4 regions of the Azospirillum formosense genome follow, and region 3 is predicted to be linked to each of the others. Evidence: riboswitches for the same ligand, from Rfam matches in the RefSeq annotation. Region 3 holds a riboswitch; each other region holds the start of a gene.

Region 1 (3,455 bases), on a different replicon from region 3:
CGACGCGTACAGCAGCGCGTACGCCACCAGCACCGCAAGCATCATCCCCTCCCCCGCCCAGCGGGGGAGGGTCAGGGTGGGGGCAAAAGCCACTCCTTTCCGCAGCTTACGCACGGCGCCGCGCCGCCTCGCCGAACAGCCCCTGCGGGCGGGCGACCAGAATGACCAGCAGCGTGGCGTAGAGCAGCCCGAGCGCCACCGGATAGGAGAGCACCGACGACACCCCCACCTCGAACAGCGCGATCAGCAGCGCGCCGGCCACCGCTCCGGGAACCGAGCCCCAGCCGCCGATGGTCACGGCGATGTAGGCCTTCAGGATCAGGTCGCCGCCCGCCGTGGGCGTGACGAAGTAGCGGTTGGCGAGCAGCAGCCCCGCCGCCCCGGCGAAGGCGGTGCCCAGCGCGAAGGTGATCAGGATCATCGCCGTCACCGGCACGCCGCAGGCCCGCGCCATCTCCGGATCCTGCGCCGTGGCGCGCAGGCGGCGGCCGAGCTGGGTCCGCCCGAACAGCCATTGCTGCCCGGCGATCAGCAGGGCGGCGACGGCGATGATGGCCAGGGACTGCTCCGCCACCACCAGCCCGCCGAGGTCGAGCGTCCCGCCGCCCAGCAGCGGCGGTGCCGCCCGCGGTTCCGGCCCGAACAGGACAGAGGCGCCGTTCTGCAGGATGATCCCCGCCGCGATGGTGCTGATGAAGACCGCCACCGGCGGGCGGCGGCGCAGCGGCAGATAGGCCGCCGCCGCCAGCAGCAGCCCCAGCCCGGCCATCAGCGTCAGCACCACCGGCAGCAGGAGCAGCCCGGGCAACGGCAGGTGATCCGGCAGATGCGGCGCCAGCGCCACCCCGAGCATCCCACCGGCCATCACGAGATCGCCCTGCGCGAAATTCACCGCCGCGGTGGCGTTCAGCACCAGCACGAAGCCCAGCGCGACCAGCGCGTAGGCGGCGCCCAGGGCCAGTCCATTGACGAGAAGCTGCAGGGTGATCAAGGCTGGCTCACTTCACCATGCCGGTCACCACGCCGGTCACGTTGTCGTACCGCTTGGCGATCGCCGGCACGCGCGAGGCGCCGTCGTAGCAGACGATCACCGCGGAATGCGCCATGTTGCCCTTGCCGTCCGACTTGTAGGTCATGGTGAGGCCCTGATGGGTCCCGGAGGACAGGGCCTTGCGGACGGCTTCCGCGCTGTCCGCGCCGCCCTGCACCGCCGCCAGCACCATGCGGATGCCGTCATACTGGCCGAGCGCGAAGGCGTCGGGCTCCGCGTTGAAGGCGGCGCGGTAGGCGGCGGTGAAAGCCTCCACCTCCGGGCTGCCGCCGGAGATCGGCGAAGCCGCCGTCTCGGCGCAGACGCCCTTCAGCTCGGCCGGTTCCAGAAGCGCTGCCGTGCTCGGCTGGTGCATGGCGGAGCCGGCGACGATCGGCACCGCCACCCCGTTGGCCGCCGCCTGCCGGATGAACAGGGCGGTCGGGCCGGAATGCAGGTGCAGCACCAGCACGTCGGGCTTGGCGGCCAGCGCCTTGGTCAGGACGGGCAGCAGGTCCTTGGCGGCGGGGTCCACCCCTTCCTCGAACACCGGCTCGACGCCGAGCGTCCTGAAGGCCTGCTCCAGATGGGCCTTGCCGCTTTGCCCGTAGGCCGTCGTCTGGTAGATCACCGCCGGGCGCTTCTTGCCCAGCTCCTCCGTCACGTAGCGGGCGTGGGCCTCCTTGGTCACGGCGTCGCCGGGGAAGAAGCGGAAGACCCAGGGGTTGCCCTGCTCGGTGATGCTCGCCGTGCCGGAGACCGTGACCAGCGGAATGCCGTAATCCTGGGCCAGCGGCAGCATCGCCAGCATCTGCGTGCCCAGCATGCTGGCCGCCACCGCGGTGACCTTGCCGCCCGCCGCGCGCTCCAGCGCCGTGACCGCGGCCTCCGGCGAGGTGCCGGTGTCGATCACCTCCGACCGCACCGCCACGCCCGCGGGCGCGTCCTTCAGCGCCAGGACCGCGCCGTTGCGCTGGCTCGTGCCCTCCAGCGACAGGAAGCCGGTCAGCGGCACCAGCACGGGGACCGAGGCCTCGCCCGCCAGCGCCGCGCCCGGAAATAGCGACGCCGAGCAGACCGCCGAAAAAGCCGTTGCCGAGAGGATGGAAAGGAAGCGCCGCATGGTTGTGTCTCCTCCTGCCCGGCGAAGAACCGCGCGAGGACGAGGAGGCCAGGGGTGTAGCGGCGGCACAGCCTCGAACGCTTGGCTCCCTTCGCTGGCATGACCCAGATCAGGTTCGATGGGTGTGGTCTCAGCCCGCCTTGCGGCAGGCACCCCAGCCGTTCGTGTGCACAGTGTGAGCCCGGCGCCCGGCTGTCAAGCGGTGGCCCGGCGCCTTTTCACAATTTCGCAACGCAACAGACACCGGAGAGTCGCGCTTCCCGTGGTTCCTTCCGCCGCCCCCGGCCCGCGCCGGACCGTCGCCCCAACCGGAAAGTCGCCACCCAGCATGCGGCCCACCCCGTCGCACAGCGCCGTCACCCTGCACCCCTTCGCCACGGCGGAGGGCGGATGCGGGCTGCGCGCCGTGCTGTCGGGACGGGTCGACCACGCGGCCCTGCCCGTCCTGACGCCCCTGCTCCGCCGCGTCGCGGAGGCGCAGTCCCTGACCCTGCGCGTCGATCTGGGGCGGGTGGAGTTCCTCGATTCCTGCGGCATCGGCATTCTGCTGGCGCTCCGCAACGCGGTGCTCGACCGCGGCAGCGCCATCGCCTTCGAGAATCACCCGCCGCGAATCCGGCGCGTGCTGGAGCGCAGCCGGCTCATCGCCCTGACGGACCCGCCGGGCGTCACGGACGGCGAGTTGGCGTTTCCCGCCGCCGCCTGACCCGTCAGTCGCCGCGGCGCAGGGTTTCCCGATAGAGGATGTAGAGCCCACTGGCGATGATGATCCCCGCCCCGGCCAGCACGGTGGGGGTCGGCACGTCGCCGAAGACCAGGAAGCCGAGCAGCGTCGCCCAGATCATCCCCGTGTACTCGAAGGGCGCCACCACCGCGGCGCGCCCCAGGCGGAAGGCCTGGGTCATCAGCACCTGCGCCGCGCCGCCCAGCGTGCCGACCAGAAGCATCAGCCCGAGGTCGAACCCGCCCGGCTGCACCCAGTCGGGGATCGCCGCCACGCCGCTCACCACCGTGGTGGTCAGCAGCAGATAGACGACGATGGCCGTGTTGCTCTCCGTCCGCGACAGGCCGCGCACCGCGATCATCGCCAGCGCGTAGAAGAAGGCCGCGCCCACGCCGACGACGATCGGCAGGATCGGCGCGTCGGCCTCCGGACGGGCCATCACCACCACGCCGCCGAAGCCGACCAGCACCGCCGCCCAGCGCCGCCAGCCCACCGGCTCGCCCAACAGAGGCATGGACAGCGCCGTGATGAACAGCGGCCCGGCGAAGCTCAGCACATAGACGTCGGCGAGCGGCAGA
Region 2 (3,455 bases), on a different replicon from region 3:
GATGGTTGGATCGACAGAATCCCAGAGGCCAGCGTTTAACAGTTCCGGCGGCTCTCAGGCGCCCATTTCCGACGGCGCGCGTTGGATGCAGATCGTCGTCGGCATCGTCTGCATGGTGGCCGCGGCCAACATCCAGTATGCCTGGACGCTCTTCGTGCCGGAAATCCAGGCCACCCATGGCTGGACCCGCGCTTCGATCCAGACCGCCTTCACCGTCTTCGTCGTCGTCCAGACCTGGCTGACCCCCATCGAAGGCTACTTCATCGACCGCTACGGCCCCCGCGCCATCGTCGCCTTCGGCGGCGTGATGACCGGCCTCTCCTGGATCATCGACAGCTACGCCGGCTCGCTCGGCATGCTCTATGTCGGTTCGGCCATCGGCGGCATCGGCGTCGGCTGCGTCTACGCCACCTGCGTCAACAGCGCCCTGAAGTGGTTCCCGGACAAGCGCGGCCTTGCCGTCGGCCTGACCGCGGGCGGCTACGGCGCCGGCTCGGCCGTGACGATCCTGCCGATCGCCAACATGATCCACTCCTCGGGCTATCAGGCGACCTTCTTCTGGTTCGGCCTGCTGCAGGGCACGATCATCCTCATCGCCGCCTTCTTCCTGCGCGCCCCGCAGAAGGATCAGGTGAAGGCCTCGACCAAGGTCCTGCAGTCCCGCCGCGACTACACGCTGAAGGAAGCGCTGCAGACGCCGGTCTTCTGGGTCATGATGGTCATGTTCATCTGCACCGTGTCCGGCGGTCTGATGGCGGTGGCCCAGCTCGGCGTGATCGCCCACGATCTGGGCGTGAAGGAAGCCCCGATCAGCCTGTTCGGCATCACCATGGCGGCTCTGCCCTTCGCGCTGATGCTCGACCGCGTGATGAACGGCATCTCCCGTCCGCTGTTCGGCTTCGTCTCCGACCACATCGGCCGTGAAGCGACGATGTTCATCGCCTTCACCTTCGAAGGCCTCGGCATCCTGATGCTCAGCCGCTTCGGCCACGACCCGATCATGTTCCTGATCCTGTCGGGTCTGGTGTTCCTGGCCTGGGGCGAAGTGTACAGCCTGTTCAGCGCCACCTCGGCGGACACCTTCGGCACCAAGCATGCGGCGAAGATCTACGGCGTGCTCTACTGCGCCAAGGGCGTCGCGGCCCTGCTGGTCCCGCTGGGCAACCTGCTGATGGAAGCCACCGGCACCTGGGCGACCGTGCTCTACATCTGCGCCACCATGGACCTCATCGCGGCCTTCTGCGCCATCGCCGTCCTGCGGCCCATGCTGCGCAAGCACCACGCCCGAAACGCCGAACTCGCCGCCCAGCAGGGTGCGGGTGGGCTGGCGGTGCAACCCGGCCACTGATCGGTCCGCGAAGCTTTAGGTTTCGCATCCCGGATGACGTTATCGTCGATGACGGCCGCCGCGCGCACCCCGCGCGGCGGCCTTCTTTCATTCCAGGAAGAAGGGGCGGTTGTGGCCCTCGCCGGACTGGTTGAAGCGGTCCGACGACCAGAGGCCGTCCGGCTGCTCGTCCTGAGGATCGGAGTTCCACTCGTCGTCCTCCCGCATCAGCAGGGTCAGGCCGTGGCCCATCAGGCCGGCCAGGGCGACGAAGGCGATCATCTGTGATTCGAGCATGGGACGGGCTCCGGGCACTCGGGAGGGGGCTTTGTTTTTTGTTGTGATGCAGCATAGCGGCCCGGCTCAGGCTGCGCAATAGGATTTTGTATACCAGATAATGGATACCAGAACCGCGCCAATTGCATTGGCCAATTGATTTGGTGGTGCGGGATTCGCCGTGAATCGCGTTGACGTGGGCAGGGCGGATGGTTCAGCATGGCGACGTTCCAAGGGGAGCCCCATAGCACGGGGCTGAGATGATGCCGTAAGGCGCCGAACCCTTTGAACCTGATCCGGGTCGTACCGGCGTAGGGACAGGAACAAACGGGCCATCGTCACGCGCACTCCCTCCAGGGGACCGCTCCGGTCGTCCGTTCTGCCGCTCCGTCACACCCGGGTCTCCAACGATCCTATGTGCGATGGAGATCCACAGCAGATGCCTGACTCACTTCCCCCCGCTTCCCAAAAGGCCGCGCCGTCCGACCACTTCTCGGTGACGACCGGCCCGCTGCCGTCGTCCAGCAAGGTCCATGTGGCGGGGGAGCGCTTCCCCGACCTGCGCGTGGCCATGCGCGACATCCATGTGGGCGGCGGCGAGCCGCCGGTGCGCGTCTACGACACCTCCGGTCCCTACAGCGATCCCGCCGTGCGGACCGACATCCGCCGCGGGTTGGCGGAGCTGCGGCGTTCCTGGATCGAGGCGCGCGGCGACGTCGAGGCCTATGAGGGCCGCGAGGTCCGTCCGGAGGACGACGGGCTGCGCGCCGGCGAGACGCGCGCCGTGCCCGTCTTCGACCGCGCCGGGCGCCGCCCGCTGCGCGGCAAGCCGGGCCGGGCGGTCACGCAGATGGCCTACGCCCGCGCCGGCATCGTCACGCCGGAGATGGAGTACATCGCCGTCCGCGAGAATCTGGGCCGCCAGAGGCTGGCCGAGGCGGCGGCGCGGGACGGCGACGACTTCGGCGCCTCCATCCCCGACCATGTGACCCCGGAGTTCGTCCGCGACGAGGTGGCGCGCGGGCGGGCGATCATCCCGGCCAACATCAACCACCCCGAGTCGGAGCCGATGATCATCGGCCGCAACTTCCTCACCAAGATCAACGCGAACATCGGCAACTCCGCCGTCGCGTCGTCGGTGGGGGAGGAGGTCGACAAGATGGTCTGGTCGATCCGCTGGGGCGCCGACACCGTGATGGACCTGTCCACCGGCCGCAACATCCACACCACCCGCGAATGGATCCTGCGCAACAGCCCGGTCCCCATCGGCACCGTGCCGATCTATCAGGCGCTGGAGAAGGTCGGCGGCAAGGCCGAGGACCTGACCTGGGAGATCTTCCGCGACACGCTGATCGAGCAGGCGGAGCAGGGGGTGGACTATTTCACCATCCACGCCGGCATCCGTCTGGCGCACATCCCGCTGACCGCGAAGCGCACCACCGGCATCGTGTCGCGCGGCGGCTCGATCATGGCGAAATGGTGCCTGTCGCATCACCGCGAGAGCTTCCTCTACGAACGGTTCGAGGAGATCTGCGAGATCATGAAGGCGTACGACGTCGCCTTCTCGCTGGGTGACGGGCTGCGCCCCGGTTCCATCGCCGACGCCAACGACGCCGCCCAGTTCGCCGAGCTGGAGACGCTGGGCGAGCTGACCAAGATCGCCTGGAAGCATGACGTTCAGGTGATGATCGAGGGGCCGGGCCATGTGCCCATGCACAAGATCAAGGCCAACGTCGACAAGCAGCTGGCCCTGTGCGGCGAGGCCCCCTTCTACACGCTCGGGCCGCTGACCACGGATATCGCGCCGGGCTACGACCACATCACCAGCGCCATCGGCGCCGCCATGATCGGC
Region 3 (3,455 bases):
GCGAAGGCGCGTTTCGGCATGCGCCCGGCCAGACGGGCCGACCGCCCCGCCGCCACCGCGTCGCGCATCGCCGCCGCCATGCGCACCGGATCGCGCGCCTTCGACACCGCGGTGTTCAGCAGGACGGCGGCGCAGCCCAGTTCCATCGCCAGGGCGGCGTCCGACGCCGTGCCGATCCCGGCGTCCAGCACCACCGGCACCGGGCTGCGCGCGCAGATCGTCTCGATGGCGTGCGGGTTGCGGATGCCCAGGCCGGAGCCGATGAAGGCGCCCAGCGGCATCACCGCCGCCGCGCCCAGGTCGGCGAGCTTGCGGCAGGTCACCGGATCGTCGTTGCAGTAGGGCAGAACGGTGAAGCCGTCGGCCACCAGCTCCTCCGTCGCGCGCAGCAGTTCCTCGACGTCGGGATAGAGCAGCTCGCGGTCGCCGATGACCTCCAGCTTGATCCAGTCCACGCCCAGCGCCTCGCGGGCGAGCTGCGCGGTCAGCACCGCCTCCTTGGCGGTCAGGCAGCCGGCGGTGTTGGGCAGAAGCCCGGCGCGGTCGCCGATGACGTCGACGAGGCTTTCCGAATAGCCGTCCAGGCTGATGCGGCGGATGGCGAGGGTGACCAGCTCGCTGCCGCTGGCCTCAAGCGCGTCGAGCATGACCTGCTGGTTCGGGTAGCCGGCGGTGCCGAGAAACAGGCGCGAGCGGAACTCACGGCCCGCTATGGTGAGCGTGTCGTTCATGGGTGTTTCCTTGATGATTGATATGCCCTCTCCCGCCCCGGGAGAGGGAAGGGACCCACGCGAAGCGTGGGAAGGGTGAGGGTACCGCCGAGTATCAGCGCCTTGATCCTTGCACGACCCTCACCCGCCCGCTGCGCGGGCACCCTCTCCCGGGACGGGAGAGGGATTGGGCGCCGCCTGTGGGAATAACGATCAAGAGGCGCAGCGGGCGAGAAGGTCAGCCGCCTTGGACGGGACGGATGATCTCCAGGGCGTCGCCCGCGGACAGGGGAGTCTCCTCCCAGCGGCGGGACGGCAGGACAGCGCCGTTCAGGGCGACGGCGACCCCGCGCGTGCCCGCGGCGATTCCCCGCGCGGCCAGCAGGGCGGCGACGGTGGGGGCGGCGAGGTCCTCCTCCCGCCCGTTCACGCGGATGCGCGCGCTCATGCCGCGGCTCCCTTGGGCTGGGCGAAGCGGTCGAGCGCGAAGGGGCGGATCACCGGATCGGCCTCCCCGGTCAGGATCAGCCGCGCGATCGACTCCGCGGTGACCGGGGTCAGCAGGATGCCGTTGCGGTGGTGACCGGTGGCGTAGACCAGCCCCTCCACCTCCGAGAGGCCGAGGATCGGGGCGTCGTCGCGGGTGCCGGGGCGGAAGCCGGCCCAGCTTTCCTCGATGGGCAGTTCGGCGATGCCCGGCAGGGCGCGCCACGCCCCCTCCAGCAGGGCAAACTGGCCCCCGGCGGTCAGCCGGTCGTCGAAGCCGCGTTCCTCCGTCGTGGCACCGACCAGCAGCCGCCCATCCAGCCGCGGGATCAGGTAGGTGCCCGGCGTCCACACCACATGACGCAGCAGCGGCAGCCGGGCGTCCATGCGCAGGCAGAGCATCTGCCCCTTCACCGGGCGCACCGGCGGACGAACCGCCGGGGGCATTCCGTCGATCCAGCCCGACCACGCCCCGGCCGCAAGCACCACCCGGTCGGCTTCGAAAAGCCGGTCCCCGACCTGGACGCCGACGGCGCGGCCGCCGCGGATCTCGATGCGGCTGACCTCGGCGTGCTCGTGCACCACGGCGCCGGCCCGCAGGGCGGCGGCGTGCAGGGCGGCGGCGACCTTGCGGTTGTCCACCTGATGATCGCCGGCGCAGAACAGCGCCCCGGCCACGCCGGGCTGGAGATAGGGCTCGCGCCGCCGCACCTCCGCTCCGCTCAGCCATTCCACGGGCAAGCCGAGCTTGGTCTGGAAATCATGCAGGAAGCGCACCTTCGCCGCGTCGTCGGCGTTCAGCGCGATGACCATGGTGCCTTCGGTGCGCAGGTCCGCCGCCATGCCGGAGGCGGCCTCCAGCTCCGCCGCGAAGGCGGGCCACAGATCCTGCGAGGCGCGGGTCAGCGGCAGAAGGCTCTCTTCGCCGGGCTCGGTCTCCACGCAGGCGGCGAGCATGCCGCCCGCGGCGTGGCTGGCGCCCCGGCCGGCCGCGCCGCGGTCGAAGACCTCGACCCGGCAACCGGCGACGGCCAGCTTCCAGGCGATGGACAGGCCGATCACCCCGGCGCCGATGACGGCGACGGTGGGCTTGGCACAATCGGAACGTGCGGAATGGGAATGAAATGAGGGCGCGGATACCATGCGGCGGCTCCCTTCGCTGGCATTATCCAGACAGGTTCGATGGGTGTGATCTCAGCCGCGCGGGCTCATCCCGCACGGCACCCCAGCCAATGCCCGGATCATCCGGAAGAGAGCCGCCTTTGGCAAGCCCCTTTTCGTTGGTCACAGCAACAAAAGCGACGCCAGCCCCAGGAAGGACAAAAACCCGATGACGTCGGTCATGGTGGTCAGGAAGACCGAACTGGCCACCGCCGGATCGACGCCCATCCGATCCAGCCCGATGGGAATCAGCACCCCGCACAGCCCGGCGACGAACAGGTTGATGACCATGGCGCAGCCGATCACGAGGCCGATCATCGGCTCGAACCAGGTCGCGGCGATGGCCCCCACCAGCGTGGCGAAGACGGCGCCGTTGAGCAGCCCGACCAGGACCTCCTTCCCCACCACGCGGGGCGCGTTGGAGGACGACAGCTCGCGCGTCGCCAGGGCGCGCACCGCCACGGTCAGCGTCTGGGTCCCGGCGTTGCCGCCCATCGAGGCGGTGATCGGCATCAGCACGGCCAGCGCCACGATCTGCTCGATGGTCGCCTCGAACAGCGAGATGACGCCCGCCGCCGCGAAGGCCGTGAACAGGTTCAGCCCCAGCCAGGAAATGCGCGAGCGCGAGGTTTCCAGCACCGAGCGGTAGATCGAGGTATCGCCGACGCCGCCCAGCTTGCCGATGTCGTCCTCGGCCTCCTCGTCGATGATGTGGACCACGTCGTCGACGGTGATGACGCCGATCAGCCGCCCGCCGGCATCCACCACCGGGGCGGAGACCAGGGCGTATTGGCGGAACAGGTTCGCCACCTCCTCCTGGTCCATGGTGGCGGGAATGGTGTCCACCTCCCCCGTCACCAGATCGGCGATGCGGACCGACCGCTTCTGGCGCAGCAGACGCGACAGCGGCACCGCCCCGACCACCCGGTGCATCGGGTCGACGACGAAGATGTCGTAGAAATCCTCCGGCAGCTCGTCGTTGGCGGCGCGGACATAATCGATGGTCTTTCCGACCGTCCAGAACTGCGGCACCGCCACCAGATCGCGCTGCATCAGGCGGCCGGCGGTGTATTCGTCGTAGGTCAGGTTCTCCTGGAC
Region 4 (3,455 bases), on a different replicon from region 3:
GCGCAGCCGGTCGAGCAGGGCGGCGGAGCGCAGGGAGAAGCCGCCGTTCCCCACGGTCATGCCGTCCTGGTACCAGCCCCAGCGGGCGCCGATGTAGTCGAAGGCGCGGAACTCCTCCGTCCAGGCCCGCGGGTCGGCGACGAAGCCGTCCCACTGCGCGATCAGGACATGGCCCGTCGTCACCAGCCGGCGCAGGCGGACGTTGATCGTGTCCGAATAGTCGTCCATGTCGCGGATCGGGGCGATCCGGTGGAAGTCGACGCCCGGAATTTTCGGGTCGCGGTCGGAGAGCAGCAGGACGCTGGAGAAGCGGCAGGCGGCGAGGCTGTCCCGGATGGCCATCTCGACCAGGGCGTGGTTCGCCGTGTCGGCGAACACCAGCGTGCAGTCCTCGATCCTCACCATGCCGTTCCCCGTTCCGCCGCCGACGTCGGCCGCCCGCGGGCGCGGATCCTATCACGGGGGTTGTGGGGGTGCCACGGGCGGAGCGCCGGTCCTCCTTTGACGGGCGGGGGCGTCGCATTCGACGTCAAATCCCTCTCCCGTCCCGGGAGAGGGGGCCCGCGGAGCGGGCGGGTGAGGGTCATGCAAGGATCAATGCGCTGATTCTCGGCGGTACCCTCACCCTTCCCACGCCTCGCGTGGGCCCCTTCCCTCTCCCGGGACGGGAGAGGGGCTCCAAAGGCAATGCCTCCGTTCGTTAGCCCGACCTCCTTGACGGGCGGGGGCGGGTCCCTTAGCTTGCAAAGTGTTCCCTGGGGGGCCTCGCTAGGAGGCTGAGACTCCGCCGGCCCGGCGCTTTCATCCGGACAACGCGGTGACCCATCGAACCTGATCCGGGTCATACCGGCGTAGGGACGGGACTGAAGGGCGGCACGGCGTACCCCCATTCCATCCAGACACCGCTTGTCCCGGCAACAGTTTGTTGGCGCTGCAAAAGGTGTGTGCGGACGTGACCGAAGCCCGACTTGTCGAAGAGCTGCTGGCCTTCATCGCCGCCGGAGAGGCGGACGAGGAGGCGTTCAACCGCATGGCGCTGGCCGTCTTCGCCCACCAGTTCGAGACCAACGCCCCCTACCGCCGCTTCGCCACCCAGCGGGCGCGCACCCTGCGCACGGTGAAGAGCTGGCGCGACGTGCCCGCGGTGCCGATCAGCGCCTTCAAGGACCTGACGCTGAGTGGGCGCCCGCCGGAGGAGTGCCCGCACGTCTTCATGACCAGCGGCACCACCAAGGGCGTGCGGGGCAAGAGCCACCACCCGACGCTGGCGGTCTACGACCGCTCGATGACCGTCAATTTCCGCCACCGCTTCATGGGTGACTTTGAACGGCTGCGCATGGGCATCCTGTTCCCGACCGAGCAGGCGATGCCCAACTCCTCGCTCGCCCATTATCTGGCGCTGGCGAAGAGCGAGTTCGGGACGGATGAGAGCCGCTATTTCGTCTCCGACGCCGGGCTGGACGTGGATGGGGCCATCGCCGAGCTGTCCCGCGCCGAGGCGACCGGCGAACCCTACGCCCTGCTGGGGGCCAGCTTCAGCGTCGTGCATCTGATGGACGCTCTGGCCGAGCGGGGGCGGAGCTTCGCCCTGCCGGCGGGCAGCCGCATCCTCGACACCGGCGGCTTCAAGGGCCAGTCGCGCGAGATGGCGGCGGAGGAGTTCTACGGCCGCCTGTCCGCCACCTTCGGCGTGCCGCGCCGGCTGTGCATCAACATGTACGGCATGACGGAGCTGAGCACCCAGTTCTACGACGACGGCAACGAGACCTGCCCGTCGGTGAAGTCCGGCCCGCACTGGATCCGCAGCCGGGTCATCAACCCGCTGACCGGGCAGGAGGTGTCGCGCGGCAGCGTCGGCGTGCTGGTCCATCACGATCTTGCCCACTTCAACTGCGCGTCGGCCATCCTGACCGAGGACGCGGGAGTGGAGGTGGACGGCGGCTTCCAGCTTCTCGGGCGGGCCGACGGGGCGGACGCCAAGGGCTGCTCCATGGCGGTCGAGGACTTCCTCAAAGCGGCGCGGGCCCAATGGCCGTTGGCTTGATGGAGCGTGCCGGGCATCTGCCGGGGCTGTCCGCCGACGCGGTGGATTGGCGGACGCTGACCTTCCGGCGCGGCGCCGAGACGCTCGACGTGGCGGTGCCGGTGCTGAGCGAGGCGCAGATCGCCGAGCTGGCAACGCGGGTGCGCGCCAACGCGCGCACCTATTTGCGAAGCCGCACCGTCACGGAGATCGCCGCCACCATCGACCGCGTCGTCGCCCGGCTGCTCGACCGCGACGACCCGTGGCGGCGGAAGGCGGAACGGCTGCTGCCGCTGGTCACCGGCTACGACGCGGAGATGGTCCGGCTGGGGCTGACCGGCTATCTGAAGACCTTCCGCGGGCCGGAGCTTCGGAAGTTCATCGCCGAGGATTTCGCCAATCCGGCGGTGCTCGACGATTTCCAGCCCATGCCCAAGGGCGGCTTCGCCCGCGCCTTCGGGCCGGAGCTGCTGCTGCATGTCTGGGCGGGCAACGTGCCGGGCCTGCCGCTGTGGAGCCTGATCTCCGGCCTGCTGGTGAAGGCCGGCACGGTCGGCAAGCTGCCGAGCGCCGAGCCGCTGTTCGCCGGCTGGTTCGCGCAAATCCTGGCGGAGATCGACCCGGAGCTGGCCGACTGCATCGCCATCGTCTGGTGGAAGGGCGGCGACGAAGCGGCGGAGCGGGCGTGGCTGACCCGCGCCGACACGGTGGTCGCCTATGGCGGCAACGACGCGCTGGAGGCCATCCGGGCGCGGGTGCCGATCACCACGCGCTTCCTGCCCTACGGCCACAAGATCAGCTTCGCCATGGTCGCCCGCTCCGCGCTCAACGCCGGGAAGGCGGGAGCGGTGGCGCGGCAGGCGGCCTACGACGTGGCGCGCTACGACCAGCAGGGTTGCTACTCGCCCCAGACCTTTTTCGTGGAGCGCGGTGGGCGGGTGTCGCCGCGCGAATTCGCCGGCTATCTGGCGCATGAGCTGGACGCGCTGGGCAGCAAGTTCCCGCGCCGCCCCCTGTCGATGGGCGAGGCGGGCAGCGTCGCCGCGTGGCGCAACGCAGAGGAGACGAAGGGCTTCGCCGACCCGAGCCGCGCCCTGCTGGGCGATCCGGTGGGAAGCTGGGCGGTCGCCTACACCGACGCGGCGGACGGCCTGAGCCCTTGCGGGCTGAACCGCACGGTGACGGTGGTGGCGGTGGACCGGCTGGCCGACGCGGTGCCGGGGCTGGCGCCCTACCGCGCCTTCCTCCAGACCGTGGGCATCGCCGCCGCGCCGGAGGAGCTGTTCGCGCTCGCCGGGGCGCTGGGGGCGGTCGGGGTGACGCGCCTCTGCGCGCTCGGCCGCATGACCGCGCCGGAGGCGGGCTGGCACCATGACGGACGGTTCAACCTGCTGGACCTCGTCACCTTGACCGAGATCGAGGGCTCGGCGGA

Evidence for each region. Region 3 has a riboswitch for thiamine pyrophosphate ahead of thiO (glycine oxidase ThiO). Riboswitches for the same ligand answer to the same signal wherever they lie in the genome.
Region 1: it holds a riboswitch for thiamine pyrophosphate, as region 3 does, so the genes downstream of both, ABVN73_RS03900 (ABC transporter substrate-binding protein) here and thiO (glycine oxidase ThiO) in region 3, are expected to answer to the same signal.
Region 2: it holds a riboswitch for thiamine pyrophosphate, as region 3 does, so the genes downstream of both, thiC (phosphomethylpyrimidine synthase ThiC) here and thiO (glycine oxidase ThiO) in region 3, are expected to answer to the same signal.
Region 4: it holds a riboswitch for thiamine pyrophosphate, as region 3 does, so the genes downstream of both, ABVN73_RS20680 (long-chain fatty acid--CoA ligase) here and thiO (glycine oxidase ThiO) in region 3, are expected to answer to the same signal.

The regions. Positions count from the first base shown of each region.
Region 1 is NZ_CP159402.1:827,527-830,981, reverse strand. Features, by position in the region: gene ABVN73_RS03910 (ATP-binding cassette domain-containing protein) at 1-45, opposite strand, end outside; gene ABVN73_RS03905 (branched-chain amino acid ABC transporter permease) at 107-991, opposite strand; gene ABVN73_RS03900 (ABC transporter substrate-binding protein) at 999-2,153, opposite strand; TPP riboswitch at 2,223-2,320, opposite strand; gene ABVN73_RS03895 (STAS domain-containing protein) at 2,482-2,859, shown strand; gene ABVN73_RS03890 (DMT family transporter) at 2,864-3,455, opposite strand, start outside.
Region 2 is NZ_CP159402.1:1,089,842-1,093,296, forward strand. Features, by position in the region: gene oxlT (oxalate/formate MFS antiporter) at 86-1,348, shown strand; gene ABVN73_RS05170 (hypothetical protein) at 1,436-1,624, opposite strand; TPP riboswitch at 1,827-1,939, shown strand; gene thiC (phosphomethylpyrimidine synthase ThiC) at 2,043-3,455, shown strand, end outside.
Region 3 is NZ_CP159405.1:252,236-255,690, reverse strand. Features, by position in the region: gene ABVN73_RS25525 (thiazole synthase) at 1-731, opposite strand, end outside; gene thiS (sulfur carrier protein ThiS) at 949-1,158, opposite strand; gene thiO (glycine oxidase ThiO) at 1,155-2,339, opposite strand; TPP riboswitch at 2,331-2,434, opposite strand; gene mgtE (magnesium transporter) at 2,481-3,455, opposite strand, start outside.
Region 4 is NZ_CP159403.1:1,649,241-1,652,695, reverse strand. Features, by position in the region: gene ABVN73_RS20685 (DUF5672 family protein) at 1-405, opposite strand, end outside; TPP riboswitch at 747-876, shown strand; gene ABVN73_RS20680 (long-chain fatty acid--CoA ligase) at 953-2,044, shown strand; gene ABVN73_RS20675 (acyl-CoA reductase) at 2,029-3,455, shown strand, end outside.